DNA from 3 places in the Sorangium sp. So ce204 genome. Region 3 is predicted to be linked to each of the others. Evidence: riboswitches for the same ligand, from Rfam matches in the RefSeq annotation. Region 3 holds a riboswitch; each other region holds the start of a gene.
The links. Region 3 has a riboswitch for cobalamin ahead of WMF22_RS21450 (ribonucleoside-diphosphate reductase subunit alpha). Riboswitches for the same ligand answer to the same signal wherever they lie in the genome.
Positions count from the first base shown of each region.

Region 1: linked by a shared signal. The riboswitch ahead of WMF22_RS05150 (TonB-dependent receptor) and the one ahead of WMF22_RS21450 (ribonucleoside-diphosphate reductase subunit alpha) in region 3 are both predicted to bind cobalamin.
Region 2: linked by a shared signal. The riboswitch ahead of WMF22_RS01380 (energy-coupling factor ABC transporter permease) and the one ahead of WMF22_RS21450 (ribonucleoside-diphosphate reductase subunit alpha) in region 3 are both predicted to bind cobalamin.

Region 1 is NZ_CP150317.1:1,399,477-1,409,416, forward strand. Features, by position in the region: gene WMF22_RS05110 (caspase, EACC1-associated type) at 1-660, opposite strand, end outside; gene WMF22_RS05115 (hypothetical protein) at 666-1,019, opposite strand; gene WMF22_RS05120 (DUF1990 family protein) at 1,256-1,921, shown strand; gene WMF22_RS05125 (hypothetical protein) at 2,396-3,289, shown strand; gene WMF22_RS05130 (haloacid dehalogenase type II) at 3,489-4,298, opposite strand; gene WMF22_RS05135 (LysR family transcriptional regulator) at 4,515-5,453, shown strand; gene WMF22_RS05140 (hypothetical protein) at 5,441-5,935, opposite strand; gene typA (translational GTPase TypA) at 6,058-7,944, opposite strand; cobalamin riboswitch at 8,084-8,291, shown strand; gene WMF22_RS05150 (TonB-dependent receptor) at 8,530-9,940, shown strand, end outside.
Region 2 is NZ_CP150317.1:354,976-364,915, forward strand. Features, by position in the region: gene WMF22_RS01370 (CbiQ family ECF transporter T component) at 1-185, opposite strand, end outside; gene WMF22_RS01375 (hypothetical protein) at 175-525, opposite strand; gene WMF22_RS01380 (energy-coupling factor ABC transporter permease) at 522-1,235, opposite strand; cobalamin riboswitch at 1,334-1,541, opposite strand; gene WMF22_RS01385 (hypothetical protein) at 1,607-1,801, shown strand; gene WMF22_RS01390 (enoyl-CoA hydratase/isomerase family protein) at 2,491-3,312, opposite strand; gene WMF22_RS01395 (3-hydroxyacyl-CoA dehydrogenase family protein) at 3,877-4,767, opposite strand; gene WMF22_RS01400 (tetratricopeptide repeat protein) at 5,026-9,940, shown strand, end outside.
Region 3 is NZ_CP150317.1:5,760,877-5,770,816, forward strand. Features, by position in the region: gene traA (outer membrane exchange protein TraA family protein) at 1-773, opposite strand, end outside; gene WMF22_RS21435 (helix-turn-helix domain-containing protein) at 1,102-3,984, opposite strand; gene WMF22_RS21440 (prolyl hydroxylase family protein) at 4,108-4,683, shown strand; gene WMF22_RS21445 (NAD-dependent protein deacetylase) at 4,718-5,584, opposite strand; cobalamin riboswitch at 5,777-5,983, shown strand; gene WMF22_RS21450 (ribonucleoside-diphosphate reductase subunit alpha) at 6,236-8,698, shown strand; gene WMF22_RS21455 (ribonucleotide-diphosphate reductase subunit beta) at 8,758-9,714, shown strand; gene WMF22_RS21460 (hypothetical protein) at 9,748-9,940, opposite strand, start outside.

The DNA.
Region 1 (9,940 bases), 4.4 Mb from region 3:
CTCGTGGACATCCACGTATCCGTCTCGGTCCAGATCGGCTGTGCCGGTCGACAGGCCCTCGACGATGTGGCGGGTGAAGATCGACTGCGGGGGCACCCCCACGGGCTGGTCGGCCTGCCACGCCAGCTGGACCGACGTCGTGGCGGAGATCACGACGCGACCCGAGCCGTCTCCCATGAACGTCCCGGCGATGTCGACGCTGTCCTGCTCGCTCTTGGCGGAGTTCTCGTACGCGCCGCTGTAGCAGCAGTCGAGGATCAGGACGATGCGCTTCGCGGGGCACTGATCGATCTGGCGGCTGATCCAGGCCGCGTCGACCGAGGTCGCGCTGAAGAGCTCTTTCTCCGTGTCGTGTGTGGCGAGGTGGAGGTGACCCCAGTCGTCCTTCAGGCCATGACCGGAGTAGTAGAGGACGAGCAGATCCTCTGGATGGCGGCGATGGAAGAGCGCGCCGATGGCCTTCCGGACTTCGAGCTGGCTGCCATCGACGCAGCGCTGGACGCGAAAATCGCCGATGTCCGGGTTTCCCATCGTGTCGGCGAGCTTCGATGCGTCGAGGGCGGGCGCCTGGAGCGAGCGCAACCTGCCGTCCGCATACATTCCGTTCGCGATGATGAGCGCGATGCGGTCCCGTCCGCCCAGCACAGGATCTCTGTCCATGGCTGTCATTTGATTGTGCTGATGCGGCGCGCGAGGTCGAGCACTTCCTTCTCCCCGAGCGGCTTGTCCGAGGTGAACTCGACCTCCAGACCGTTCTTCCCCCGGATGCGAATGCGGCGCCTCGGCGCGCGGACGACCCACTCATTGACGAGCTGAATCACCTGGGGAAGCACCGCGGGGAGCGCGGCGAGCGCGATGGCGCCGACGGTGAACGCGTCTCCCTTCGCGTTCCTCGGGAGGTGGCCTTCAACGGCGCGGCGCGGGGTCGCGCCCGCGGTGCCGATGTCCCGCATCAGGCTCTCGAGCATCGCGTCCAGCTGGTCCGCCTCGACATCGGCGTCGTGAAATTTGAACTGCATGTCCATTGGCCATGCACCTCCTCGCTGTTACGAGTCGCCGAGGAGCGTATCAGCGCGCGCTGGCAGGTGCCAGGCGCGCGCGCGGGATCGCGTGGTGAACGCGCCGTCGTCCTCGACCTGCGAAGCGCGCCTGAAGCCTGCTTCGCGAGCGTCCAGCACATCTCATATCCATGCTGATCCCTCCGAGAGAGGCGTCTCGGATCCGTGCAGGCCGGTCAGCCGCGAAGGTGCTCCTCGTGCTTCGTCGTGACTGGAAAGCGGTGCGGGAGATCGCGTCTCCGCGGTCGGCTATCCTGCCCCTCGTGCTCTCCCGCGCCCGCCCCTCCGATGCCGCGATCCGCGCCTTCCTCGCTCGCCAGGCGGGCCGGCCGCTCTCGTACGCGGAGGTCGGCTGCACCGGCGCTGGCGATGGCCGCCCGCGGCCGCCTGCCCGCTTCAACGTCGACCACCACCGCGCGGTGCTCGGCCAGGGCACAGCGCTCTTCGACCGCGCTGTCGAGGCGATGCGGCGCTGGGCGCAGTTCCGGCTCGGCTGGGTCGAGCTCTGTTATCCCGACGCTCCCCTGATGGCCGGCGTCACCGTGGCGATCCTCGTCCGCGTGCTCGGGATTCACTGGCTGAATGCGTGCCGGATCGTTTCCACGGTCGATGAGACGAGCGGCCCTGTGCGCCGGTTCGGCTTCGCCTACGGGACGCTGGAGGAGCACGGCGAGCGCGGCGAGGAGCGCTTCCTCGTCGAGCACGACGAGCATTCCGGCGAGGTCGCCTACGACATCTTCGCCGTCTCCCGGCCGAACCACCTCCTCGCCCGGCTCGGCTATCCCTACGCGCGCCGGGTCCAGGGGCGCTTCGCCCGCGACTCCATGCGCGCCATGCGCAGCGCCGTGACCTCGCCGCCGTGAGGCGCGCCGGCAGCGGAGCGGTCCCCGTGATCGGGCCCCGCGCGCCGAGCTCCCTTCACCACATCACGCGAGGGCCCGCACTGCCATCCGCCGGCACCCGGAATCGCATCCTGCGCAGCGCCTCGAAGCTCCGCAACTCCCGGCGCCGCCTCTCCTGGGAGCCCCGGGAGCCGGGGATCGGACGAGCGCCCCTGCACGGCGGCTCGTTGAAGTGAAAAATCATACAAAAGTTCCTGCGGTGCCTCGTCCGGAAGTAACCCAGCATGTAGATCTGCCTGCGGGGCCTCATCTAAAAGTAAGACATCATGCAAGTTTGAGTACGCACGCGCCTCCCGATGAAGTGCAGCATACAAACCTGCCCGCGGCGGCTCGCTCAGGTTCGCGGGCGCGGGCGACTCTGCATGATGCCTCACCAGATTACAGGCGATGACCGGCCACTTTCGCTCGTGATGACCGCTGCTTATGGTCCGCGATATGGCGAGAACGAAAAGCCGACAAGAGAGTGCCCCGCCGGCGGATGCGGCGGGAGACGAGCAGACCCGGAGCTACGAGGCCCTTTACAGGCAATACCTGCCGATGGCAGCGGAGATCCCGGAGGCCGAGGTGCAGGGGTGCCGCGCCGACCCGCGCATCGTGCTGGTCAATGTGAAGCGCGGCGTCGCGGCGGTGTGCGGCACCAGGAAGCAATCCCAGGCCGTGAGCGAGCACCTGCCCAGCATCCCTCTGAAAGAGGTGCTGCAGCTGCCGGACATCGCCAGGGCGCTCCTCTTCGCCTCGCGCGAAGCGCTGCCGCGCACGGCGAGCCCGAGGGAGATAGAGCGGGCGCTCCAGGAGATCAGCGGCCCGCGCGAGGAGCTGCTGACGCAGGCGGAGCTCTTCGCCCGGCGCGGGCTGCTCGACAAGGACCGGGTCGCGCAGATCCGGGCCGGCACCGGCAAGTACGATATGGCCCGGGACGGGATGGAGCTCGCGACGCTGTTCCTGCGGCACGCGGGCGCCCTGAAGGGGCTTCACCCGTTCACGCGGGAGGAGATCGAGAAGCTCGGGCGCACGAGCGAGTGGCTGCTCGAGAACCTGACCCCGAACGGCGCGCGGGTCGAGGTGAAGAAGAAGGAGAGATCGCCCGCCGAGGACGCGCGAGATCGGCTGTGGACCCTGATCGTGCGGCGTCACCAGCACCTCCGGAGGATCGGGTACTATTTCCACGGCGACGACTTCGAGCAGATCACGCCGCGCCTGCTCGCGCGGGCGCAACCGGCTCAAGGCGGGGGACAGCAGCAGGACCCGGAAGCGCCCGCCCCGATCGACGGCGACGAGGTCGAGCAAAGCACGGTCGGAGACGAGGCCGTGCAGCAGGGGAATCCCTAGAACACCGATTGCGTTGAAACCCGGAGAATTTTCACAGGGAGGCGGGGAGGCGGGGAGGAAGAAGAAATGAATTTCTCCCTCTTGCCGTCTCTCGCTCCCCGCCTCCCCGCCTCCCTGTGAAATTCCTGCTTTTTATCGTGGTTTCAGCCCGTTTGTCGCTCCAGCCTCGACTCGGTCGTCGACGGCATGGCCCCGCCGGTCACGCCCTCTCCTTCACGAACTCCACGAGATCCGACAGGCTCGCTCCCGTCGCGTCGGCGCGCACGCCGAGCTCCTCGGCCGGCAGGCCCAGGCGGTTGACCCAGAACGTGGGATAGCCGAACCACCGGGCCCCCGCGGCGTCCCAGCCGGCGAAGGCGACGAACGCGATCTCCTCGCGCGTGAGGCCGAACGCGTCGAGCGCCATCCGGTACGCGCGAGGATCCGGCTTGTACGTCCTCGCCCCGTCCGTGCTGAGCACGTGCTCGAACAGGCCCCCCAGACCGGAGCTCTCGATGGCGGCCCCGAGCATCCTCGGCGTGAAGTTCGACAGGAACGAGAGCCGGATCCCCGCGCCCCTCAGCGCCCGGAGCGCCGGCAGCACGTCGGGCCACGCCCGGAGATCGAGGTAGGCGCCGAGGAGCCGCGCCCGCTTCTCCTCCCCGAGATCGAGCGCCAGCGCGCGCTCGGCGAACACAAGCGCATCCGCCGTCACCTGCCAGAAGTCGGCATACTCGTGGGACGCGACCCGGAGCCACGTGTACTCGAATTGCCGGGCGCGCCACGCCTCGCTCAGCGATGCCCCCTTGCCCGGACAGAGCTCCTCCGCGAGCGCCGCGATCGGGCGCGGATCGAAGATGGGAAAGGCGTCGAAGGCGACCGCCTTGATCTTCGACCCGGCCGCCGGCCGCGGCGGCGCCGGCCCGTGCTGCGCGGCACAGGAGGTGGTCCCGGCCGGGGCAGAGCCCAGGAAGCCCGCCGCGGCCGTGCCGGTCACGCGGTGGAGAAACTCACGACGATTCGTCAACATGCCAGCCTCCATCCGATCTTCCGACGTGAACCACGCGACCTGCGAGCGCGCGAGCGCGCGAGTGCCTGGGTGCGCGGGGTCGCGGGTGCGGGAACGCACGCGGGAGAGCATGCGCGGTCCGCCGTTGCCCGGGGATCCGCCATCGACGTAGACTCGCCATGCACCTTTGCATGGCGCGGAGCGCTCTCCGGCAGCAGCGCCCCGCGCCCCGGAGCCATGCTCGACTGGGACGATCTGCGCTACTTCCTCGCCGTCGCGCGGCACGGCAACCTCTCCGCCGCCGCGCGCGTCCTGAAGGTCACCCAGCCGACCGTGGGGCGGCGCGTCGCGGCGTTCGAGCGGCGCCTCGGGGCGAGGCTCTTCCAGCGCTCGCCGTCGGGGTTCGCGCTCTCGGCCGCGGGCGAGAGCGTGCTCGGCCACGCCGAGCGCATGGAGCAGGACGCGCTCGCCGCCGAGCGCGCCGCCGCCGGACGCGACGCAGGCCTGAGAGGCCACCTCCGTATCACCGCGTCCGAGTGGCTCGCCACGCGCGTCCTCGGGCCGCTGCTCGTCCCGTTCCTCGCGCGCCACCCCGCCATCTCCGTCGATCTCATCGCGGACGCGCGGTGGCTGAGCCTGCCGCGTCGAGAAGCGGACATCGCCCTTCGCCCCGCCGCGTTCGAGCACCACGAGGTCTTCCAGCGCGAGGTCGCGCGGATCGGGTTCGGGCTCTATGCATCGGAGACCTACCTCGCCGAGCACGGCCCGCCGGACTGGGGCCGGCAGTGCGAGGGCCACGCCCTCGTCACCATGAACGACGAGCCTCCGGCGATCGCCGACCTGTCGTGGGTGCGCGCCGTCGCCGCGAAGGCCCGCGTCGCCGCGCGCACCAACGGCCGCGAGCCCCAGGCGACGATGGGGGCCGCCGGCGTCGGGCTCGTCTGCCTGCCCCGCTACCTGGGCGACGCGACAGCCGGCCTTTGCCTGCTCTCGCCGCCCTCGCCGCCGCCAGGGCGCAAGCTGTGGCTCGGGGTGCACCGCGACACGCGCGGGGTGCCGCGCGTGAAGGCGCTCGTCGCGTTCGTCGCCGACGCCCTCGGGCCGCTCCGGAGCGCCCTCGACCCCGGCGCGCGGCCGCGCGCGTCAGGCGGCGAGCGCCCCCGCTACCGGCCCTGATCGCGCTGGCACGCCCTGAGCTCCTCGAACGGCGCGTCGCACGTCTGGGGCAGGAAATCGGTCCTGCACTCCGGATCGCGCCCGCTCACGCAATCGAAGAGCGACGCGATCGACGGCGCGAGGTACTCGCAGGGGATATGGTTCACGGAGGCGATGGTCTCGCCCATGCAATCGAAGAAAGGGGCGGTCAGCGCGTTGCACGGGCGCTGCACGGAGAGCAGGTCGGCGCAGCGCTCGGCACACCGGAGCTCCGGGCACGTGACGCCGTCGAAGAGCGTGCAGAAGAAATCGCACGAGGCCCTCTGCTCCTCGACAGAGGCCCCGCCGGAGCTCGCCGACTGCGAGCCCCCGGCTGCGCCGGCGCCCCCGGCGCCGTCGGAGCTCCCGGGGAGCCCGTCGACGACGACGGCCCCGCCGCAAGCACCCGCCCCCGAGAGCGCGATCAGCGAAGCCAGGAAAGCGAAGATCAGCGTCGTTCTCATCAGGGCATCTTATAACGCGGCAGGCACGGCAGCGGCGCGCGTCGCACGTTCCGCGCGCCCCGATGGCCAGCGCGGCAGGCACGGCAGCGGCGCGCGTCGCACGTTCCGCGCGCCCCCGCCGCTCACTCCACCGCCTGCGATTGCTCGATCGCGTCCTCGCGGCGCTCCCGGCGGTTGCACGCGAGCACCTTCTTGCGGACGCGCACCGCGTCGGGCGTGACCTCGACGAGCTCGTCGCCGTCGATCCACTCCATCGCCGTCTCGATCGTGAGCAGCCGCGGGCTGGCCAGGAGGACGTTCTCGTCCTTGCCGTGGTTGCGCACGTTCGACAGCTTCTTCTCCTTGATGACGTTGACGTCGGTGTCGTTCGGCCGGTTGTGCTCGCCGATGATCATCCCCTCGTAGACCTCGACGCCGGGGACGATGAAGAACATGCCGCGCGGCTGCAGGTGGTGCAGCGCGTACGGGGTCGCCACGCCGACGCGATCGGCGACGATGGCGCCGGTCGGGCGGCGCATCATCGGGCCGCCCCAGGGCGCCCAGCCGTCGAACATCGTGTTGAGCAGGCCCGTCCCGCGCGTCGCCGTCAGGAACTCGCCGCGGAAGCCGATGAGCCCGCGCGACGGCACCCGGAACTCGAGGCGGGCGCGGCCGAAGCCGGGGTTCGTCATCTTCACCATCCGGCCGCGCCGGGAGCTGAGGCGCTCGGTCACGATGCCGACGTAGGTGTCCGGCACGTCCACGACCACGAGCTCGAGCGGCTCCATCACCTCGCCGTCGATCTCGCGCGTCACCACCTCGGGGTTCGAGAGCTGCATCTCGTACCCCTCGCGCCGCATCGTCTCCACGAGGATCGCCAGCTGGAGCTCGCCGCGGCCGAGCACCACGAACGTGTCGGGCACCTCCGTCGGCTCCACCCGGATCGCGAGGTTCTTCATCGCCTCGCGCTCGAGCCGCTCCTTCAGGTGACGGCTCGTCAGGAACTTCGACTGCTTGCACTTGCCGGCGAAGGTCGACGTGTTGACGCCGATCTTCATCTTGATCGTCGGCTCCTCGACCACGATGCGCGGCAGCGCCTCGGGGTGCGCCGGATCCGTGATCGTGTCGCCGATCGTGACCGCGTCGATCCCGGCGATCGCGATCACCTCGCCCGCGACGGCGCTCTCGACCGCGACGCGCTTCAGCCCCTCGTAGGCGTAGAGCATCTTCACGTAGCCGCGCGACTGGCCGCCCTCGGCGAGGAGCGCGACGTCGGCGCCGGACCGGGCGGTGCCGCGGACCACGCGGCCGACCGCGAGCCGGCCCACGTACTCGTCGTGGGTCGTGTTGCAAACGATGACCTGGAGCGGGCCGTCGGGGTCGCCGGAGGGGCCGGGGACCCGCTCGAGGATGGTCTCGAAGAGCGGCTCGAGGTCCTTCGCCTCGTGCTCGAGCTCGCGCTTCGCCTGGCCGAACTTCGCGATCGCGTAGAGCGTCGAGAAGTCCATCTGCGCGTCGCTCGCCTCGAGGTCGCAGAAGAGGTCGAACACCTCGGAGAGCACCTCGTGGGCGCGCGCGTCGCTCCGGTCGATCTTGTTGATGACCACGATGACAGGGAAGCCGCGCTGGAGGCACTTCGAGAGCACGAAGCGCGTCTGCGGCAGCGGGCCCTCGGCGGCGTCGACGAGGAGGAGCGCCCCGTCGGCCATCATGAGCGTGCGCTCGACCTCGCCGCCGAAGTCGGAGTGGCCGGGCGTGTCGACGATGTTGATCTTGACCCCGCGGTACCGGATGCTCGTGTTCTTCGCGAGGATGGTGATGCCGCGCTCCCGCTCGAGGTCGTTCGAGTCCATGACCCGCTCGGCCACGACCTCGTTCTCTCGGAAGGCGCCCGACTGGCGCAGCATGTGATCGACGAGGGTCGTCTTCCCGTGGTCGACGTGGGCGACGATGGCGATATTGCGGAGATCGTTACGGGGCATATACGGCGGCGGCCGTGTAGCACGCGACCCACGGAGGAGCGAGCCCATCCTCGCTAGAGCCCGAACGTTCGGCCTGCACGGGGGCCGCGCGTCGAGGCGCTCGGATGAGGAGCGCGAGGCGCGGGAGCGGCGCGCGCCGAGCGGGCGAGGGGAGCGGTAGCGATTGACAGCCGGAGGCGCGCGGCCATAGGGTGCGCGCCGCGCTGGTGCCCGGGCGTTCGCCTGGGCCGAAGAGGGAACCCGGTGAAACTCCGGGGCTGCCCCGCAGCGGTAAGCGAGAACGACCTCCACCCCATGCACTGGCCCGACGAGGGCTGGGAAGCGGTGGACAGTAGGGAGCCGGTCAGACCGGAGCGCTCGCGAGCCCGAAGACCTGCCAGCGCCCGGCGGCGGGAGACATCCGGCGCCGGTTCGACCTGGGAGCCTCGAGGGAGGCGGTGAGGTCCGAGCCGGTGCAGCTCTGCCTCTGCCACGTCCCGGATACCGAACCGCCCCCCGCGTCGCCTTCCGGTCGCCCGCGGGGGCGAGAGGTCGGTCCAGCGCACCGTGCGATGGCCAGCCATTTCGTCCTCGCGGAGCTCGACGCGAGCGGCCCGACGCCGCTCCGCGCGATTGCGGCGAAGGAGGACACGAATGCTGCGCGAGACGGTCACTACGAGCCACGGGCACCGCCATCCATTTCATCTGCTCGCCGCGTTATCCATGGTGCTGGCCGCCGCGCGGCCCGCGCGCGCCGAGGGCCTCGCCCCCGAGTCGCCCGCTGCCCCGCCGGAGGCCGCCGCTGCCCCGCCGGAGGCCGCCGCTGCAGCGCCCGCCGGCGAGGGCGCGCCCGCGGGCGACGCCGCGATCGAGGTCACGATCCAGGCGGAGAAGCCGGGCAGCGAGGCCGCGTCGCGCGTCTCCGTCGGACACCGGGAGCTCGAGCTCAGGCCGAGGCTCCGGCCGGGCGACCTCCTCGAGGCGGTCCCCGGGCTCTTCGCCGTGCAGCACGCGGGCGGCGGCAAGGCGAACCAGTACTTCCTCCGCGGATTCGACGCGGACCACGGGACCGACGTCGCCTTCTTCGTCGACGGCGTGCCCGTCAACATGGTCAGCCACGGCCACGGGCACGGCTTCACCGATCTCTACTTCATGATCCCGGAGCTCGTGACAGGGCTCGACGGGTACAAGGGGCCTTATTACGCGAGCATCGGCGACTTCGGTACGGCGGGCGCCGTCAACCTGCGCTTCGCCGAGAAGCTCGAGGAGAGCCACGCGCAGGTCAGCCTGGGGCAGTACGGTATCCAGCGCGGCCTCGTCATCGCCTCGCCGGATCTCGGCGACGCGTGGCGCGCGGTGGCCGCGGCGGAGATCTACCGGAACGACGGGCCGTTTCTGAGCCCGGAGCGGCTCGAGCGCTTCAACGTGTACCTGCGGGCCACGCACGATCTGGGCAACACAGGCAAGGTCCAGATGACCTGGATGTCGTATGGATCGACCTGGCACGGCTCCGGCCAGATCCCCGCGCGCGCCGTGTGCGGCGAGGGTGAGCAGGGCGGGTTGAACCCGCCGCCGTCGGCGTTCGGACAGCCGTGCATCGACCATTTCGGCGCCGTGGATCCGACCGAGGGCGGGGCGACCGAGCGGCACATGGCGTCCGTCGCGACCTCGATGGCGTGGCGGGACGCCGATCTGAGCGCGCTCGCCTACCTCGTCCGCTACCGCTTCACGCTGTACTCGAACTTCACGTTCTTCAGCGAGGACCCCGTCCACGGCGACCAGATCGAGCAGAACGACGACCGCGCCGTCGGGGGCGCCGATCTCCGGTTCCGCCGGCAATACGAGATCGGCGGGGCGAGGTTCACGACCTCGCTCGGCGCGCAGATCCGCGCGGACGCGATCGACAAGTCCCTCCACCACGACGAGGCGCGCGATCGGATCGAGGAGAAGAGCAGGACCCACGTCGACGAGAGCCAGATCGGCGTTTACGTCGAGCAGGACGCCCGGCTCCGGCGCTGGCTCCGCGTCGTGCTCGGGGCGCGCGCGCAGTGGATCGACGTCAACG
Region 2 (9,940 bases), 5.4 Mb from region 3:
GCGGCGCGGACGACGGCGCGCGCCGGCGTGCCCTGGAGGCGGAGGGCCGCGCACGCGAGGACGAGCAGCGCGGCCGGCGTGACGGGCGAGCGCGCGCCCGCGGCGACGCAGCACGCGGCCACGGCGGCCCCGAGGCGGAGCCGGGCGTCCACGTCGCGGAGCCGCGCGGGCGGGTCAGTCCGCACGGAGGCCTTCGCCGCCGGCCTTGCCCGCGGGCGCGCCCGCGCGCTCGACGAAGAGCACGCGCGAGAAATAGCCGAGGGCGAAGCCGGCGAGGAGCCCGGCCCAGAGGAACGCGAACAGCAGGAGGTCGCCCTCGAGGCCCGCGAACAGCGGCCCCGTGTCGTGGCGTCCTGCGTCCTCCGCGACGCGGCGCACAACGGCCTCGTCGACGCCGTCCCAGGACGCGTTGCCGCAGGCGGCGAGCCAGAGGGAGGCGGCGAGCTGGAGCGCGCGCTCGCACGCGACGCGCGCGCGCCGCCCGAGCGGCGCTGGGGCCGGGCGCTGTCCGAGCCGCCGCGTCACGACGCCCCCGGGGCGAGCCGGACGACTTGGAGCCGGTCCAGGATGTCGGGCCGCCGGGCGCGCAGGAAGGCGAGCGCCCCCGCGGTCATGACGCCCTCGAGCAGGCCGAGCGGGAGCTGGGTGGGGACGAAGGCGAGGGCGACGCCCGTGAACATGGACGTCACCGACCCATCACCCGAGAGCCCGAGCGCGAGCGCGAGCGCCGTGGTGGCGTAGGTTGCCCAGTCCGAGGTCACGCCCGCCAGGAACCCCGCGACCCAGAGGTTCGCGCCGCAGCGCCGCGCGAGGTGGAAGGCGAAATATCCCGTGAAGGCGCCCGCGATGCCCATCGACGCGACGTCGGCGCCGAGCGTGGTGAGGCCGCCGTGCGCGAGGAAGAGGGCCTGGATAAGGAGCGCCACCACGGTGACGAGCACGGTCATCCAGGGGCCGATGAGCACCGCCGCGAGCCCCGTGCCGCACGGGTGGGAGCAGGTCCCGGCGGTCGGCACCGGCACGGGCATGCACGAGATCGCGAAGACGGCGGCCGCGACGAGGCCGACGAACGGCTTGTAGAAGACGTCCTGCTGGGTGCGGCGCCGGAGCAGGTGGAGGGCGATCGCGACGAAGGGCAGGGCGAGCGCGTTCCAGACGGCGCACCAGCCGAGCGGCAGGACGCCCTCCGCGAGGTGCATCGCGGCCGCGGGGCGGGGCGCGAGGAGCGTCCCCATGAACACGATGGCGATCGACAACGCGCGGCCGTGAAGACCGATTTTGGCGCTCCGGGTGAAGTCCGCACCCGAACGCCACGAAGACGTGCGCAAGCTGCACCTCGTGGGAGGCTCGGGTAGGTCTCCCGGCTCATGGGTTCAGGGAGCTGATCGAGCTCCCAGCGCTGCGTCCACCTTCCCAGGCCTCTTCCAATGGGGCCCAGTGGTCTTCGGAGGCAGCTCCCCACTCACGGTGGCGGGACCGCGCCGGTTTTGCACCGGCTTCCCTGTTATGCCCCGGAGGGCACCCGAGGAATGGATTGTCAGGCCGGTGCTCGGTAATCCCGTTTCGTGCCCGGCGTCAAGGACGTCGCGCCCCGATCGCGGACGAGGTGCTCGGCGGGCGCGGCGTCGGCGCGGCGGTGACGCCTGCGCTGGTGGGCACCCCGCCCTCGGGGGCGCCCGCCCTCGGGGGCGCTGCCGAGGCGCACGAGGCCATCGCTGCCGAGGGGCGCCGCGCGCCCGTCGGCGCCCCCGATCGAGCGGGCATGCGCGCCGACGAGCGATCGAGGCCCTGTCATGTGTGATGGCCGAGGCCGAGAAATTGACCCAGACGCATCACGCGAAGGGTCGTCGATCGACACGTCTTGAATTATGTCCCCCTTAGATAAAACCTGTTTACTTTGTCGCCGCGCGGGCGCAGCCCCCGTCTCGGTCTGGGTCTGTACGAGGGGCTCTCGTGCGCTTGAATATCGGCGCCGGCGCGTTCCTTCCGCAGTGTGCTTTGTTCGTCCTGGCTCTTTACTCGGGAGCAGGTGTCCGGTGCACGGCCTGCTGCCTCGTGGCCTCTCTTATTGAAGAGAGCAGGGATTTCGTGTTCGCTCGCCTCGGAATGCGAGACGAACGCAGCGCTGGGCGCTGTCTCTGGTGGATGGGTATGCCCGGCTCGAACGTGAATTCCCGCAGATCGGGTGTGTGTGGGTCGCGCGCCCGCCTGGCCGCCTTCGCGCGTGGAGCGTTCTGCTCGCTCGGCGTGCACGCGTTGCACTTTGTTATCGACAACGCGCTTGCGGATGCCACAATCTGACTACCGCATGCGCGCCGGCGCGGACCCCCCAGCCCGGAGCGCATGCGGTCTTTCTTCTGCACCGTGGCGGACGTTCAAGACTCCGGCGCGGTTTCCCTGCCGCGGTCATTCTGGGCCCCCCCTCCAGCGTGATGCGCGGTATTTTTTTGCCGTCGAGCGCGTGGTACGCGCCTCGCGCCTCGCGAGCCTTTACTTGCCCGTGAACGTTGCCTGCGATTTCGCCAGGAACGCTTTCATTCCGAGCTGTTGATCTTCGCTGCCGAAGAGCGCGGCGAATGCCTGGGCTTCCAGCTCGTTGGCGGCGGCGAGGTCGAGGCTCTCGCCGCGCAGGAGGACGCGCTTGGCGGCGGCGACGGCGAGCGGTCCGCGCGAGGCGATCTTGAGGGCGGTCTCGCGGGCGCGCGCGAGCAGATCGGCTGCTGGGAAGACGGCGTTGACGAGCCCGATCGAGAGCGCCTGCTGGGCGGTGATCATGTCTCCTGAATAGACGAGCTCGCGCGCGCGTCCTGGCCCGACCCGTCGCAGCAGCCGCTGGGTCCCGCCGAACCCTGGGATGACGCCCAGGTTCACCTCGGGCTGGCCGAGCTTGGCGCCTTCGGCGGCGTAGATGAAGTCGCATGCGAGGGCGAGCTCGCAGCCGCCGCCCAGCGCGAAGCCGTTGACGGCGGCGATCACGGGGAAGGGGGCAGTCTCGATGAGCTCTGCGAGCCGGTGGCCTGCGTCGGCGAACCGCTTCGCGGCGATGCTGTTCATGGCCGCCATCTCGGCGATGTCGGCGCCGGCGACGAACGCCTTGCCGGCGCCGGTCAGCACCGCCGCGCGGACCTCGTTGCCGTCGGCGGGCGCGAGGAGGTCGCGGAAGGCCGCGGTGAGCTCGCCGAGCACGGCGGGGTTCAGCGCGTTGAGTTTGTCGGGCCGCTGGATGGTCACGGTGGCGACGTGACCCTCGCGCTCGACGGCGACGAACTGGAGCGTCCCGCGGGCCCCCGGCTGCTGTTCTTGAGCGGTCATGGATCGTGGTTAGCAGCGCCCCGGGCCGGGGGGAAGCGCCTGCCGCGGGCCAGGGAGGGCGTCATTCCGTGTCCGTCCGATCCCGCCGTGTCGAGGCCGTTGCCGAGCCGACGAGCGAGCGATTTCCAACCGAGCGATTTCCAGAGCATGTCACGCGCCTGTTCCGGGACACGGCCCGTCGCTCGATGATCCGAACTCACCGCTTGACTGCGGATGCGCGCGACATGACGGCCCTGCCACGAGCCCGCGTGCGATCGCAGTGAGTCGGGCAGACCGCCCGTCCTCCGACCCGCACACCCGTGTTCGCCTCGCGCGTATCCCGCCGTCGCTCCCCCGTCATCCTCCCCCCTGGAGAGAGCCAGGGAGGGAGGGGGTGCCGCGCGGGGGGCCGGCGGGGTAGGGCCCCACGAATCCGAGCGCCGGCCCGCTCCGTGCGACGCCCTCCCGGACCGCTCCCGCCGTTCAGCCGGCCATTGCCCCCCAAAAGGCGCGAGTTCGTGGGAGGGGCCCCCGCCGGCCCCCCGCGCGGCGCCCCCTCCCTCCCTGGCTCCGTAGAAGCCTCCTCTACACCGCCCGCCCGCTCTTCTGCCCCTTCTCGTCGTACACGTAGAACCCCCGCCCGCTCTTCTTCCCGTACCACCCCGCAGCCACCAGGTTCCTGAGCAACGTGGCCGCCCGGTACTTCGAGTCCCCGAACTCCCGGTGCAGCACCTCCGCGATCGACAGCACCGTGTCGAGCCCGATCAGGTCCGCGAGCTCGAGCGGCCCCATCGGGTGGTTCAGCCCGAGCCGCGCCCCCGCGTCGATGTCCTCCGGCGTGGACAGCCCCTCCTGGAGCGCGAAGCACGCCTCGTTGAGGAAGGGGATCAGCATCCGGTTCACGATGAACCCGGGCTGGTCCTTCGAGGTGATCACCGTCTTGCCGAGCCCAACCGAGAGCGCCCGGACGGCCTCGTACGTCGCGTCCGACGTCTGGACCCCACGGACGAGCTCGACGAGCTTCATCAGCGGCACCGGGTTCATGAAGTGCATCCCGATGACCAGCTCAGGCCGCCCGGTCACCGCCGCCAGCCGCGTGATCGAGATCGACGACGTGTTCGACGCCAGGATCGCCCCCTTCGGCAGCGCCGCGTCGGCGAGCTTGAAGATCCCGCTCTTCACGTCGAAGCTCTCGGTCACCGCCTCCACGGCCAGGTCGACCCCGCCGAGGCCCGCCATCCCGTCGGCCACCGCGACGCGGTCGAGGAGCGCCTCCCGCGCCTCCGCGGCCAGCTTGCCCTTCTCCACCTGCTTCGCGAGAATGGCGGCGATCTGGGCCTTGCCCGACTCCGCCAGCGCCCTCGAGACGTCGCACAGGACCACCTCGAGGCCCGCGGCCGCGGCGACCTGGGCGATGCCTCGCCCCATCTGGCCCGCGCCGATCACCCCGAAGCGCTTGATCGTCGTAGCTTCCATGCCCGCGGTTGATAGCCGAAGCCGCGAGCGCGGTGAACCGCCCTCGCCGCGGCCTGACGGCCCGACGGGCCGCCCGCTCGGACGTCCCCGCGCCACAGGAGCAGAAGCGCGCGAAAGCTCCGGCCGACCTTCCAGGCCCGCAGGGGCGAGGAACCTTGAAACCGTGTCGTCCGCCCGGCTATCTTCGCCCGGCCCGTGAACGGACCGGACCGAATTCGCGAGGTCCGCGGAGAGACGATGAGCGTTGAGACGATTCGGATGGCCCTTGGGCGTCTGCAGGATGAGCCCGAGAACGAGGCAGCCTGGAACGAGCTCGCGGAGGCCGTGACTGCTCCGAACAACGGCGCGGGCCCCGGGGACGTCGAGCGCCTGCTCGGCGCGGCGCGCGGGCGGCACGAGCAGCGGAAGGAATGGCAGGCCGTGGCCCGCCTCCTCGAGCTGGAGATCGCCCTCGCCGCAGGCAGCGCCGTCGAGCCCGCGATGCAGGCCGAGCTCGCCCGCGTCTACCACGAGGAGCTCATCGACGTCGATCGCGCGGCGGCCGCGTACAAGCGGCTGCTCGAGCTGCGCCCCGACGACGACGCCGCGGCCGAGGCGCTCGAGACCGACGCCTCGAAGCGCGAGCGGTGGCGCGACCTCGTGGACCGGTACGTGGCCGAGGCCGAGGGCGCGACCGACGGCGCCTTCAAGAGCGCGCTCTACACGAGCGCGGCCGACATCGGCTACCGCTACGGCCGCGCCGAGCTCGGCGCCAGGGTGGCCGAGCTCATCGAGCTCGCCCTGCTGCTCGACCCGAAGAACCTCCGCGCGGCCAACCTCGCCGAGATCGCCTTCTCCTCCGCGGGGGACTGGGACGCCGTCGTCCGCGTCCTGTCGCTCGTCAAGGGCGAGGCCCAGCTCAAGGAGGACCGCATCGCGGCGGCCGTCCGCGCGGCGCGCACCGTCAAGGCCCGCCTGAGCGACCCGGCCCGCGCGGTCGCGGCGTACGAGGAGCTGCTCGACCTCTCGCCCGGCCAGCCCGAGGCGCTCTCGTTCCTGACCGAGGCCTACTCCGCCGCGGGCGACTGGGATCGCCTCGTCGCCCTCTACGAGGACCAGCTCCGCAGCGGCGGCGTGAAGCCCGGCGAGGAGCTCGGCATGCTCGTGCAGATCGCCATGGTCCACTGGCGCATGCGCGGCCAGCCCCAGGCGGCCGAGCCCTATTTCGACCGCGTGCGCCGCGCCGACCCGGCGCACGCCGGGATGCTCAACTTCTACCGCGAGGTGCTCGAGCAGCGCGGCGACAAGCCGCGGCTCACGACGATCCTCACGGACGCGCAGCGCGCCGTGCCCGACGGCCCCGAGAGGCGCGCCATCGCCACGGAGCTCGCGCGGCTCGCCGAGTCGCAGGAGAACGCCGCCAAGGCGATCGAGCAGTACAAGTCCGTGCTCCGGACCGACCCGGAGAACCGCCAGGCGCGCGACGCCCTGAAGCGCCTCTACCTGCAGACCGAGGGGTACAACGCCCTCGTCGAGCTCCACCGGCAGGACCTGGAGCGCACGCCCGCCGACGACGTCGCGGGCAGGGTCGCGGTGCTCCGCGAGATCGCCGGGATCTACCGCGATCGCGCCAAGAACGACGCGGCCCTCGTCACGGTCCTCACCCAGATCGTCCAGCTCGACGACAAGGACGTCGACGCCGTGCGGGAGCTGACCCGCATCTACGAGTCGCTCGGGCGCTGGCGCGACCTGCTCTCGTACCAGCAGCGCCTCGCCGAGCTGACCGAGAGCCCCGCCGAGAAGGCGGGGCTCTACCGCGCGGTCGCGCGGCGCTGGTTCGACCAGTTCTCCAACGTCCAGAACGCCATCGCGGCGTACGAGGCGCTGCTCACGGTCGAGCCGATCGACGAGGAGGCGCAGCAGAAGCTCCGCGAGCTGTACCTGAAGCGGCGCGCCTGGCCGCAGCTCTTCTCGCTCTACGAGCGCAAGCTCGAGGGCGCCGAGGGCGCCGCGAAGATCGAGCTCCTCGGCGAGATGGCCAAGCTCGCCGCCGAGCGGCTCGACCGCGGCGCGGACGCGATCGCGCTGCAGAAGCGGATCCTCGAGCTCGACCCGAGCGCCCCCGGGGTGCTCGACGCGCTGGAGAAGCAGGCCGAGCGCGAGAAGGACTTCGCCACGGTCGCCGAGGTGCTCGAGCGCCGCGTCGACCTCGCGGCCGACGACGCGGCGCGGCTCGTCTCGCTGCAGAAGCTCGGGGCCGTGTACGCCGAGCGCCTCAAGGATCCGGCCCAGGCGGCGCGGACGTGGCGGCGCGTGCTCACGCTCTCGCCGGGGCACGCGCGCGCGCTCCGCGTCCTGCGCGACGCGTACTTCACCGCGGGCGACTGGGACGGGCTCGAGGAGCTCTACGCCTCGCAGAACGACTGGGAGGGCCTCGTCGACTTCCTCTCGGGCGCGGCGGACAAGGCGACCGACCCGGCAACGAAGCTCGACATCTCCTTCCGCGCGGCCCGGATCTTCGAGGAGCAGCTCAAGGCGCCCGAGCGCGCGGCGCGCTCGTACGAGCGCGTGCTCAGCGTCTCGCCGAAGGACGCGCGCGCCGCGGCCGCGCTCGTGCCGATCTACGAGGAGGAGGAGAAGTGGGCCCGGCTGCCGGCGCTCTACGAGATCCTCCTCGACGCGACGGACGACGCCGAGGCGCAGGTCGGCATGCTGCGCAAGCTCGCGGCGGTGACGGGCGGGCCGCTCTCGGACAAGCCGAGCGCGCTCGGCTACGCGCGCCGCGCCTACGAGCTTCAGCCGGACGACGAGGGGCTCGACCTGCTCGAGGCCTGGTCGCGGGCGGCGGGCTCGTGGGGGCCGTTCGTCGAGGCGGTCGAGGGCCGGCTGCGGACGGCGGAGGACCTCGAGACCGACGTGCAGCGCACGCTGCGGCTGAAGCTCGCCGAGGTGTACGCGCGCGAGATGGGCAAGCTCGACGAGGCGGTGACCGTCTACCGCGGCCTCGTCGAGGATGACCCGTCCGACGACGACACGGTGCGGGCGCTCGACGCGCTCCTCCGGGCGAACGAGCGGCAGGCCGATCTGCGGTGGCTGTTCGAGCTCAGGGCGAGCCAGGTCGGGGGCGAGGATCGCGCCGAGATCCTCGAGGAGTGGGCGACGCTCGAGGAGGAGGTCTTCGGCGACCCCGCGAAGGCGATCGAGCTCCTGCGCAAGGTCATCGCGCTGACGCCCGGGCGCATCAACGCGCTGCGGGTGCTCTCGCGCCTCCTGAACGCCGCGGGCGAGTACGAGGCGGCGTCCGTGATCGTGGCCACGCACCGCGACGTCAGCGAGGGCGACGAGCGGGCGCGCCGCGAGATCGAGCTCGCGACGCTCTACCTGGACCGGCTGGATCGGCCGGCGGACGCGTTCGAGGCGGCGGTGCGCGCGCTCGATCTGACGGCGCACGACCCGGACGCGATCACCGTCCTCTCGCGGCTCGTCGAGCGCCCGGAGACGCGCGTGCGCGCGGCCAAGGTGCTCGCCGTCGAGTACGCCGAGACGGGCAACCACCGGCGCGAGGCCATGGCGCTCCGGGTCATCCTCGAGTCGGAGCGGGATCCGGCGCGGCGGCGGGAGCTCTACCTCACGCTCGCGAGCGTCGAGGAGGCGAAGCTGCACGCGGCCGGGACGGCGTTCGACGCGCTCCTCCGGGCGCTGCACGAGTTCTCGGACGACATCGAGCTCTGGGATCGCGCCGCCGAGCTGTCGCGGCGCGCCGGCCGCCCGACCGACCTCGCGGAGGCGTACCGCGTGCACCTCGTCGCGGGCCGCACCGAGGGCGACAAGGTGCTCGGCAGCTCCGTGGAGGTCGAGCTCTGCGAGCGCGCGGCGAGCCTCCACGACGAGCAGCTCGGCGACCCGGAGGGCGCGAAGCCCTACCTGGAGCGGGTGCTGAGCCTCGACCCGAACAACCACCGCGCGTTCGAGCGGCTGAAGCAGATCCTGACGGCGGCCGAGCGGTGGGGCGAGCTCGAGGAGCTCTACGACCGCGCCGCGAAGGGCACGACGGACCAGAGCGAGCGCATCGAGCTGCTCAACGAGGTGGCGCTCATCGCCGAGGAGATCATCGGCGACGCCGCCAAGGCGATCGGCTACTACGAGCGCATCCTCGAGCTCGATCCGTTCTACACGGCGGCGCTCGACTCGCTGGAGAAGCTCTACGAGCGCGAGGGCCGCTTCCGCGACCTCGCGGCGCTCCTCGAGCAGCGCCTGAAGACGGCGACCGAGGCCGAGAGCGTCGAGATCAAGCTGTCGCTCGGCAGCATCTACCTCGACCGGCTGCACGAGCCCGAGGGGTCGCTCGGGCACCTCGAGGACGTGCTGCGGATCCGCCAGAACGACCCGAAGGCGCGCGAGCTCGTCGAGCGGCTGCTCGACATCGGGGCGCTCCGGCTCCGGGCGGCGCGCGTGCTCGAGGCGGTGTACGAGGCGCGGGACGAGATCCGGCAGCTCGTGCGGGTCCTCGAGATCCGGCGCCAGGGCGCCGAGACCGAGTCGGAGCGGCGCGAGCTGCTCCGCCGGGTCAGCGTGCTCCAGGACGAGCGGCTCAGGGACGACGCGGGCGCGTTCGCCAGCCTGTCGGAGCTCCTGCCGCTCGAGCCGGAGGACCTCGCGGCGCGCGAGCGGCTCATCGAGATCGGCCGGCGCCTCGGCGAGCACGAGCAGGTCGCCGAGGTGCTCACGGCGGCCGCCGACGCGTGCGGGACGGCGACCATCCGCGGCGAAATCCTGATGGAAGTCGCGAGGATCTGCGAGGACCTCCTCGGCGACGCGGACCGGGCCGAGAAGGTCTACCGGCGCGTGCTCGCCATCGATCCGACCGATCCGACGCTGGTGATCCCGGCGGCGCAGGCGCTCGGCCGCATCTACGCGGCGAAGGAGCAGCACCAGGCGCTCGCGGGCGTGCTCGCGATCGAGGTGCGCCTCGAGGAGAACGTCGAGACGCGGCGCTCGCTCTACGAGCGCATCGGGACGCTGCACGAGACGGTGCTGGACGACCCGGCCAAGGCGATCGAGGCCTGGCAGGCGCGGCTCGGCGACGACGGCGCCGACGTGGCGGCGCTCGCGGCGCTCGAGCGGCTCTACGAGCGGACGTCGCAGTGGCGGGAGCTCGTCTCCGTGCTCCGGGCGCGGGAGCAGTCGACGACGG
Region 3 (9,940 bases):
AACGCCGCCGGCGCGAGGAGCGTGAAGCCGGACTCGGCGAGGTTCGTGCCGGCGGCCTCGCCGGACTTGAGCTGAAAATCCTGGAACTCGCCTACCAGGAGCGACACCTCGAGCTCTGAATGCTCGACGATCGCGGCATAGAGGATCTCGACGGGGTACAGGCCCTCCTCGCCGAACGTGACGGTATTCGTCATTCGCCAGCTGGGCGCGCCGAGCGCGGGTGGCTGCACCAGCACCGGATAGGCGGCCTGCACCGAGTCGTAGATCACGAGGGCCACGGCGTCGTCGGCGTAAATGCCAAAGTGGACAGGCTGCCCGATGTAGTCGCTCGGCACGGCCAGGTACCCGCGCAAGCGCATGCCGAACGCCGCGTCGGGCTCGTTCGCGACGAAGTCGCACCCTCCTGCCGGGCAGTCGGAGACAGCGTCCGTGAAATCGCCGAAGCTCGCCCCGCTCCCGGCGTCGTACTTGTTCGAGAGATCGAGCGGTGTGCGCACCACGGAGCTCACGAGCTCTTCCTCCCCCGCGTCGAAGAACGCGCTCATCTTCTCGATGAAGCCCGCGCTTTCGCCCGTCGGAACCCAGAAGTCGACATCCGGCGCGGACGATGGCCTTTGCGCGGCGCACAGGCCCGTTCCTCCCTCGGCGGGGAGCGGCGCTACAGGACCTCCTTCGATGATCACTGGCTCGGCGTTCGCGGAGCCCGGTGCTCCCAGCGCCGTGGAGAGGGCGAGCACGAGAGAGATCGTCAGCTTGGGACATCGGTGGAACATGGTCGCTCCTGGCAAGGAAAACAGCGCAACTGCGCGGCCGCTCGCATGCGACCCGCGATTCACGGCACGTTATCCCGCGCTCGTAACGCGGAGCCCGGAAATCCCCCTCGCGGGCACGATCCCGACAGCGAGCAGCGGAGTGTCCGCCCGCGGCGCTCCGTTCGTCGCCGGCGCGCGCGCGGGCCACGCCCTCATCCGCCTAGAAAACCGATCACGTTGATCGAGCGAGAAGTGAACCGCCAAGGCGCCATAAGACGCCAAGATTTTTGTGATTTTCTTGGCGTCCTTGGCGCCTTGGCGGTTCGAATTCTGCTCTCTTCTGGCGGTTTCAACCCGTTTGTCGTTCTAGCCGCGCGAGCGCCTCCCGCGACGCTCCGGCCCCGGGGTGGCGCAGGCGCGCCCGCAGCGCCGCTGCCTCGGCGAGCAGCTCCCGCCCTCGCGCGCGCTCCTCGCCGCGCGCCGCCGCCGCGCGCGCCACGCCCGCCCAGTGCAGCGCGTCCGCCCTCGCCCACGCGTCCTCGCCCGCCCACGCCACCGACGAGTCGGCGAGCGCCGTCGCGGACGCCGCCGCCCCCGCGCCGCGCGCGAGCGCGCACCGCGCGGCGACGACCGCGAGCCGGGCGCGGAACGGGCCGAACCCGCACGCCTCGGCGACATGCAGCCCCTCCAGCGCCTGCCGCGCGCCGTCGTCGAGCCGGCCAGCGGCGAGCGCGATCCGCGCCGCGAGCTCGTGGCACCGCAGCGCGACCTCCACCTCGCCCGTCGCGGCAGCCCAGCGGCGCGCCTCGACGAGGTGCGCCTCGGCCGGCGCGACGTCGCCGCCGCCGCCGTCGCCGCCGTCGCCGCCGTCCAGCAGCGCGAGGCCGAGCAGCGTGTGGCCGTGCGCGACGTGCCCCTCCCAGCCCCTCCGCCTGCACTCGGCGATGTTCCGCTCCGTGGCCTCGCGCGCCTCGTCGCGGCGCCCGAGCGCGAGCGCGTGCTCCGCCTCCCAGAGCGCGCGGCGCGCCACCGGCGCGTCGCCCAGCGCCCGCAGGCGCGCGAAGCGCTCGCCCGCCGCGTCGACCTCGCCGAGGTCGTGCAGCACCGCGGCGAGCAGCGCCAGCGCGCGCACGGCGTGGACCTGGTCCACGTGGGCCGCGGCGCGACGGGCGCCCCCCGCGGCGCCGCCGGCGATCTCCGCCGACCGCTCGAGCAGGCGGCGCGCGCCGGTCAGATCGCCCCGGAGCCGCTCCGTGTACGCCAGCGTGCGCAGGCCGGTCGCGATCGGGGCCGGGTCGGCGAGCGCCCCGGCGATCTCGTTGTGCGCCTCGTAGCAGGCGCAGGCGAACGCGAGATCCCCGAGCGCGCCCGCGTAGAGCCCCGCGTCGTACGCGAGCGAGGCGCGCACCCGCGCGGGCAGCGAGGCGGGCATGCCGCGGGGGTCGTCGCCGCCGGCGAACGCGCGCAGGATGCGGGCGCCGCGGGCCATGTCGCCGAGCTTGAGCCCGAGGTGCGCGAAGCCGCCGAGGGCGAGCGCGTAGATCTCGTACGCCTCGCCCGCGCGCCCGGCGCCGAGCAGCTCGGTGAGGATGGCCTCGTACGCGTCGACCGCCTCGCGTTCCCGCGGCGCCCGGCGCGGCGCCTCGTCGAGGCGCGGCGGCGGCGCGGCGCTCCCCGCGGCGTGGACGCGCTCCGGCGACACGCCGAGCAGCGACTTGAAGTGCTGCCGCACGAAGGGGTGCGTCGAGTAGCAGCGCTCGCCCGGGCGCGCCGCGAACACGAGCCCCAGCCGCTCGAGCCGGGCGAGCCCGCGCGCGAGCTCCGCGGCGCCCCACCCGGCCATGGCGCCCGCGATCTCGCCGCCGGCCCGGACCAGCTGGAGCAGCGCCTCCTCGCCCGCGCCGCCGGGGAACACCGAGAGGCGCGCGAGAAGATCCCGCTCGCCCGGCGGCAGCGCGCGCGCGTAGGCCGACAGCACCGAGCTCAGGCGGCGGGCGAGGACGTCGTCCTGCTCGGCCCCGGCGAGGTGCGCCGCCTGCGCCGCGGAGAGCCGCCCCGCGTCGCCGCCGAGGAACGCGCCCACGTAGGAGCCGACGACGGCGACCGAGAGCGCGTGGCCGCCCGTCGCCTCGAACAGCGCGCCGAGGGCGCCGTCGTCGCCGCGGATGCCCCAGCGGCGCAGGAGCGACGCGGCGTCGCCCTCGCAGAGCGGCTCGGGCCGGATCGTCGCGAGCCCGCCCTCGGCCCAGGCGGACAGATCCGCGAGCTCGAAGCGCGACGTGACGAGCGCCCGCGCGCCGCCGAGCCCGGACGCGATCGCGCAGAGCAGCCGCCGGAGGAGCGCGTCGTGGAGCTCGCCGTGCGCGCGCCCTGCGCCCCCCTCGGCCTGCACGGTCTCGAGCCCGTCGAGCACGAGCAGGTGCGGCGGCCCCCGCCCCAGCGCCTCCTTCAGCCGCGCGAGCTGCTCTCCGGGCGCCTCGGGCCGCGGCGCCGCCAGGCCCGAGGCGCCCGCGCCCGGCGCGAAGTAGGCGGCCGCCTGGTCGAGGAACGCCTCGGTCCTGGGGTCGTCGTAGAAGCTCCAGACGAGCACCCCGCCGGGCCGCGGTGCGTCGCCGAGCCCCTGGAGGAAGCGCTCGGCGATCGCCGTCTTGCCCGCCCCGCCGACGCCGAGGAGCGCGATCACCCGGGGGCGCGGCGGCGAGCCGCCGGCCCACGCGGCGAGCCGATCGAGGATCTCGGCGCGCCCGACGAAGTGCCGCGCTCGCTGGAGCGTGTGCGCGTGCAGCGGGCGCCACGCCGGGGCGGCTCCCCGCGACGGCGCGGGCGCGCCGGCCGGCGCCTTCTCCCCTGCCTTCTCGTGGAGCGCCTCCCCCGCCCCGGCGGGCGCCTCCGCGGCCTGGCTCGCCGCACCCGCTTCCTTTGCGGCGGGATCCGCCGCCGGCGCGGCCTCGGCCTCGGCCTCGACGACGAGCAGCTCCGCCTCGGCGAGGCCGAGCTCGGCGCCGAGCCGCTCGAGGATGCGCCGCCGGGACGGGCTCCGGACCGAGAAGCCGAGCCGCGGATCGTTGACGGCGCCCGACTCGTAGCGGCGGTAGGTCCGCACGTCGACGCCGATCGACGCGGCGACCTGCTCCTGCGTCAGGTCGAGATCGAGCCGCGCCCGCTGGAGGAGCGTGTGGTTGAAGCGGACCGCGGGCTCCGCGCCGCGGCCCGCCCTGGAGACCCGTGCCATCGGTGCGAGCGCTCGATCATCGGCGATGGGGCGCTCTCCTGTCCACCGCGCTGCCCGGTCCTGCCCGGTCCTGCCCGGATCCCGCCCTTCCGGATCCGGTCCGCCCGAACCCACGCTCCACGCATGAGCACCCTGCACGCCGAACGGACCGCCCAGTGCACCGACTACACCGACGATCTCCGCATCTTCACGGTGACGAACGTCCTGTCGCCCGAGGAGTGCGAGGCCTTCATCGCGCTCGCCGAGGCGCGCGGCTTCGAGCAGGCGCCGATCGGAGGCACCGAGGTGATCAACCTCGAGGTGCGCAGGAACGGCCGCGTCATGATCGACGATCCGGACCTCGCCGCGAGCCTCTGGGAGCGGCTCGCGCCCTGGATGCCGCCGCGCTTCGGCCTCCACCGCGCCGTCGGGCTGAACGAGCGCTTCCGCTACTATCGCTACACCGAAGGCGAATATTTCAACTGGCACGGCGACGGGTCGTTCGTGCGATCCGACGGCGAGCGGAGCCTGTTCACCGCGATGATCTACCTGAACGACGACTTCGAGGGCGGCACGACCGATTTCTGGGGCGGCCGGAGCATCGCCCCGCAGCGCGGGATGGCGCTGCTGTTCGAGCACCGCCGGCTCCACCGCGGCGCCGCCGTGACACGGGGGAGCAAGTACGTCCTCCGCAGCGACGTGATGTACCGGCGCGGCTGATGCCAGCGCCGCGCGTGCGCCGGCGCTCGGCGCCTCAGCGCGGCGCCGCGGTCGCGCCGGCGCCGAGCGCCTCGGCGAGGCGCGGCAGCACCTCGCCGGCGCGGGCCTCGATCTTCAGCGCGCCGAGCTCCTCGCCGCGCGCGGCGCCGAGGTTGATCATGGCGATCGGGATGCCTCGCTGCGCGGCGCGCAGCACGAAGCGGTAGCCCGAGAAGACCGCCAGCGACGAGCCGACGACGAGGAGCGCGTCCGCCGCGTCCACCAGCGCGAACGCCGCGTCGACGATCGGCCGGGCCACGTTCTCGCCGAAGAGGACGACGCGCGGCTTGAGCGGCCCATCGCAGCGGAGGCACGGCGGCGCACGGAAGCCCGCCACGCGCTCGGCGGGCAGGTCGGCGTCGCCGTCGGGGGCGAGGTCGGCCGTGAGGCGCAACCAGCCGGGGTTCTGGGCGAGGAGCCGCTCCTGGAGGGCGGCGCGCCGCTCCATCGCGCCGCACGCGAGGCAGGCGACCTCGGAGAGCGTCCCGTGCAGCTCGATGACGCGACGGCTGCCCGCGGCCTGGTGGAGGCCGTCGACGTTCTGCGTGATGAGGCCCTCGAGCTGCCCCGCGTGCTCGAGCCGCGCGAGGGCGCGGTGGGCGGGGTTCGGCTCGGCCCTGGAGAACCGCTCCCAGCCGATCACGGCGCGCGCCCAGTAGCGCTGCCGGATCTCGGCCGAGCGGCAGAACTCCCGCCCCTGGATCGGGTTCCGCGCGCGGCGCCGCGTCTCGGGCCCTCGATAGTCGGGGATGCCGGACTCGGTGCTGCACCCCGCGCCCGTCAGCGCCACGATCCGCCTGCCGCGCAGGAGCGCGACGAGGTCGTCGAGCGGATCGGCCGGACGCGCTTCGCTGAGCGACATATGCCCGGGTTGTGGCCCGCCACGGCGCGCGCCGCCAGGCCAGCGTGCGTCGACCGCCCGACCATGCAACCGAGGCAACCGAGCGTGCAATGAACACGCAGCCGCGCATGCAATCGAGCGTGCAATCGAGCGTGCAACCGAGCAACGGAGCTCCCCCCACAACATCTCGCTTGACCGGCTCACTGCACCACCATATGTAGTGCCCATGTTGGTGCCTCGGGCTTCGGCCCGGGCTCAAAAGGGAACCCGGTGTGAATCCGGGGCTGCCCCGCAGCGGTAAGCGAGAACGATCTCCACGACGCGCACTGGCCCTCGGGCTGGGAAGCGGTGGACCGTAGGAACCCGGCGAGAGCCGGAGCGCTCGTGAGCCCGAAGACCTGCCAACATCCTGCGCTGGGGAGACATCCGGCGCCGGTTTGACCTGGAAGCCTCGCGGGAGGCGGGTAGGTCCGAGCTGGCGCAGACTCTCGCGCTTGTCCCGGTTCCGACCCCCTCCCGCGCTGTCTTCCTTTCGCCCGCGGGGGCGAGCGGTCGGTCCGAGGGCTCCTCCAAAGAGCCTGGCGCACCCGTGCGCATCGGCTGGCCTCTTCGCTCTCGCGGCATCGACGCGAGCGGTCCGGGACCGCTCGGAACGAGCACGAGGAGGATGCCATGCTGAACGAACCGTTGGTGAAGAGCAACGGCGCGGCGCCGTTGCGCGCGCTCCACGCCCCCCACGCACTCCACGCACCTCATGCGCCCGCCATGACGAGCGCCGGCGCGGAGGAGACGCCCCCGCACACGACGATGCGGGTGAAGAAGAGGAACGGGTCGAGCGAGCCCGTGGACGTCAACAAGATCGTACGGGCTGTGAGCCGCTCGTGCGCGGCCCTGTCCGACGTGGACGCGCTCCGCGTCGCGACAAAGACCATCAGCGGCCTCTACGACGGCGCGACGACGCGCGAGCTCGATCAGCTCTCCATCCAGACGGCGGCGTCGCTCATCGCCGATGAGCCCCAGTACGCGAAGCTCGCGGCGCGCCTGCTCGCCACGTACATCGACAAGGAGGTCCGCAATCAGGAGATCCACGCCTTCTCGCAGTCCGTCGCCGTGGGGCGGCGGCTGGGCCTCATCAACGATCGGCTCCACGGCTTCGTGGCGCAGAACGCCCGCAAGCTGAACGACGCCATCGAGCCGAGGCGGGATCACGAGCTCGAGTACTTCGGCCTGCGGACCCTCTACGACCGCTACCTGCTGAAGCACCCCGAGACGCGCCTCGTCCTCGAGACGCCGCAGCAGTTCTTCCTGCGCATCGCGTGCGCGCTGTCCGAGACGGCGGCGCAGGCCGTCGAGCTCTACCGGCTCTTCTCGTCGCTCGATTACCTGCCGAGCTCACCGACGATGTTCAACTCCGGGACGAGCCACGAGCAGCTCTCGAGCTGCTTTCTGCTCGACTCGCCGGACGATCACCTCGAGACCATCTACCAGCGCTACACCGACGTCGCGATGCTCTCGAAGTTCTCGGGCGGCATCGGGCTCGCCTACCACCGCGTGCGCTCGCGCGGCTCGCTCATCGAGAGCACCAACGGGCACTCCAGCGGGATCGTGCCGTGGCTCAAGACGCTCGACGCGTCCGTCGCGGCCGTGAACCAGGGCGGCAAGCGCAAGGGCGCGTGCTGCGTCTACCTTGAGCCGTGGCACGCCGACGTCGAGGAGTTCCTCTCGCTGCGCGACAACACGGGCGACGAGGCCGCGCGCACGCACAACCTGAACCTCGCGAGCTGGGTCCCGGACCTCTTCATGAAGCGGGTCGAGGCCGACGGCGAATGGAGCCTGTTCGACCCGAAGGACGCGCGCGATCTCCCCGATCTCTACGGTGAGGCGTTCGAGCGTCGCTACGTCGAGGCCGAGCGGGCGGGCCTCGCCAAGAAGACGATGAAGGCCCGCGAGCTCTACGCGCGGATGATGCGCACGCTCGCGCAGACAGGCAACGGCTGGATGACGTTCAAGGACAAGTCGAACCGCGCCTGCAACCAGACGGCGCTGCCGGGCCGGATCGTCCACCTCTCGAACCTCTGCACCGAGATCCTGGAGGTGACCTCGAACGAGGAGTCGGCCGTCTGCAACCTGGGCTCGATCAACCTCGCGCGCCACACGGCCACGCTGGCGGACGGCGCGGTCGCGTTCGACTTCGAGAAGCTCGCGCGCACGGTGCGGACCGCGGTCCGCCAGCTCGACCGCGTCATCGACCTCAACTACTACCCCATCCCCTCGACGAGGCGATCGAACCTCCGCTGGCGGCCCGTCGGGCTCGGGCTCATGGGCCTGCAGGACGTGTTCTTCCAGATGCGCCTGCCCTTCGACGCCCCGGCCGCGCGGGAGCTCTCCAGGCGGATCTCGGAGGAGGTGTATTACAACGCGCTCTCGACGTCCGCGGACCTCGCGGCGGAGAAGGGGCGGCACCCGGCGTTCGACGAGACGCGCGCCGCGCGCGGAGAGCTCCAGTTCGACGCGTGGAACGTCGTCCCGGAGGACGCGGCGCGCTGGGAGGCGCTCCGCGCGCGCATCCGCGCCGAGGGGCTCAGGAACTCGCTGCTCGTCGCCATCGCGCCGACGGCCACCATCGCGTCGATCGCGGGCTGCTACGAGTGCATCGAGCCGCAGGTGTCCAACCTCTTCAAGCGCGAGACGCTCTCGGGGGACTTCCTGCAGATGAACCGCTACCTGGTCGCGGAGCTCAAGCGGCTCGGCGCCTGGAACGACGCGGTGCGCGCCCGGCTCAAGCTCGCGGAGGGCTCGGTCCAGGGCATGGACGAGCTGCCCGAGCAGCTCCGCGCCGTGTTCCGGACGGCGTGGGAGATCCCGATGCGCTCGCTCATCGACATGGCCGCGGATCGCGGGGCGTTCATCGATCAGAGCCAGTCGCTGAACCTCTTCATCGAGAACCCCACCATCGGCCAGCTCTCGAGCATGTACTTCCACGCATGGAAGAAGGGGCTCAAGACGACGTACTACCTGCGATCGCGCCCCGCGACGCGCATCACCAAGGCCACGGTGGAGGCGGCGCCGGCGAAGGCGGCCGCGGACGTGGCGTGCGCGCTCGAGAACCCCGAGGCCTGCGAGGCCTGCCAGTGAGCCGCGTCAGCCGCCCCGCGCGCCTCCTCGATCCGGGCCAGTGCCTCACGCTGCGCCCGATGGCCTATCCGGCCTTCTTCGAGATGTACCGCTCCGCCATCAAGAACACGTGGACCGTGGAGGAGGTCGACTTCTCCACGGACGTGGGCGACCTGCGGAAGATGACCGACGCGGAGCGGCACCTCGTGCAGCGCCTCGTCGCGTTCTTCGCCACGGGGGACTCCATCGTGGCGAACAACCTCGTCCTCAACCTGTACAGGCACATCAACGCCCCGGAGGCGCGGATGTACCTGTCCCGGCAGCTCTACGAAGAGGCGCTCCACGTCCAGTTCTATCTGACGCTCCTCGACACGTACATCCCCGATCCCGAGGACCGTCACCGCGCCTTCGCGGCCGTCGAGAACATCCCCTCGATCCGCCAGAAGGCCGATTTCTGCATGCGGTGGCTCGATTCCGTCGAGTCGCTCGGCCGGCTGGAGTCGCGCGCCGAGCGGCGGCGGTTCCTCCTGAACCTCATCTGCTTCGCCGCGTGCGTCGAGGGGCTCTTCTTCTTCGGCGCGTTCGCGTACGTGTACTTCCTGCGCTCGCGCGGCCTGCTCCACGGGCTCGCCGCGGGGACGAGCTGGGTCTTCCGCGACGAGAGCGCGCACATGCGCTTCGCCTTCGAGGTCGTGAGCACGGCGCGGCGCGAGGAGCCCGAGCTCTTCGACGCCGGGCTCTCGCGGTCGATCCTCGACATGATGGATGAGGCGATCGCCTGCGAGGCCCGGTTCGCCGAGGATCTCCTCGGCGCCGGCGTGGCGGGCATGTCGGCGCGCGACGTGCGCAGCTACCTGGAGTTCTGCGCCGACCAGCGGCTCGCCACGCTCGGCATGCCGAAGCGCTACGGGGCGAAGAACCCGTTCTCGTTCATGGATCTGCAAGACGTCCAGGAGGTCACGAACTTCTTCGAGCGCCGCGTCTCCGCGTACCAGGTCGGCGTCTCCGGGGAGGTCGTCCTGGACGCCGCTTTCTGACGCCAATCAACCGACGCACCCCCGCGGGGCCGATCAGAGCCCGCCGATCCCTCGCGGCGGGAGCCCGATCTCGGTGTCGACGGTCGCGTCCTCCAGCGGCTCGAGCGCGCCGTTCGCCGCCACCTTCCAGCGCCGGAGCTTGCTCCTCTCCGCGTCGCTCAGCAGGCAGACATCGCCGCAGCCGGGCGAGCAGTGGACGCCGCCGAAGGCGTAAGACTGGGTCGCC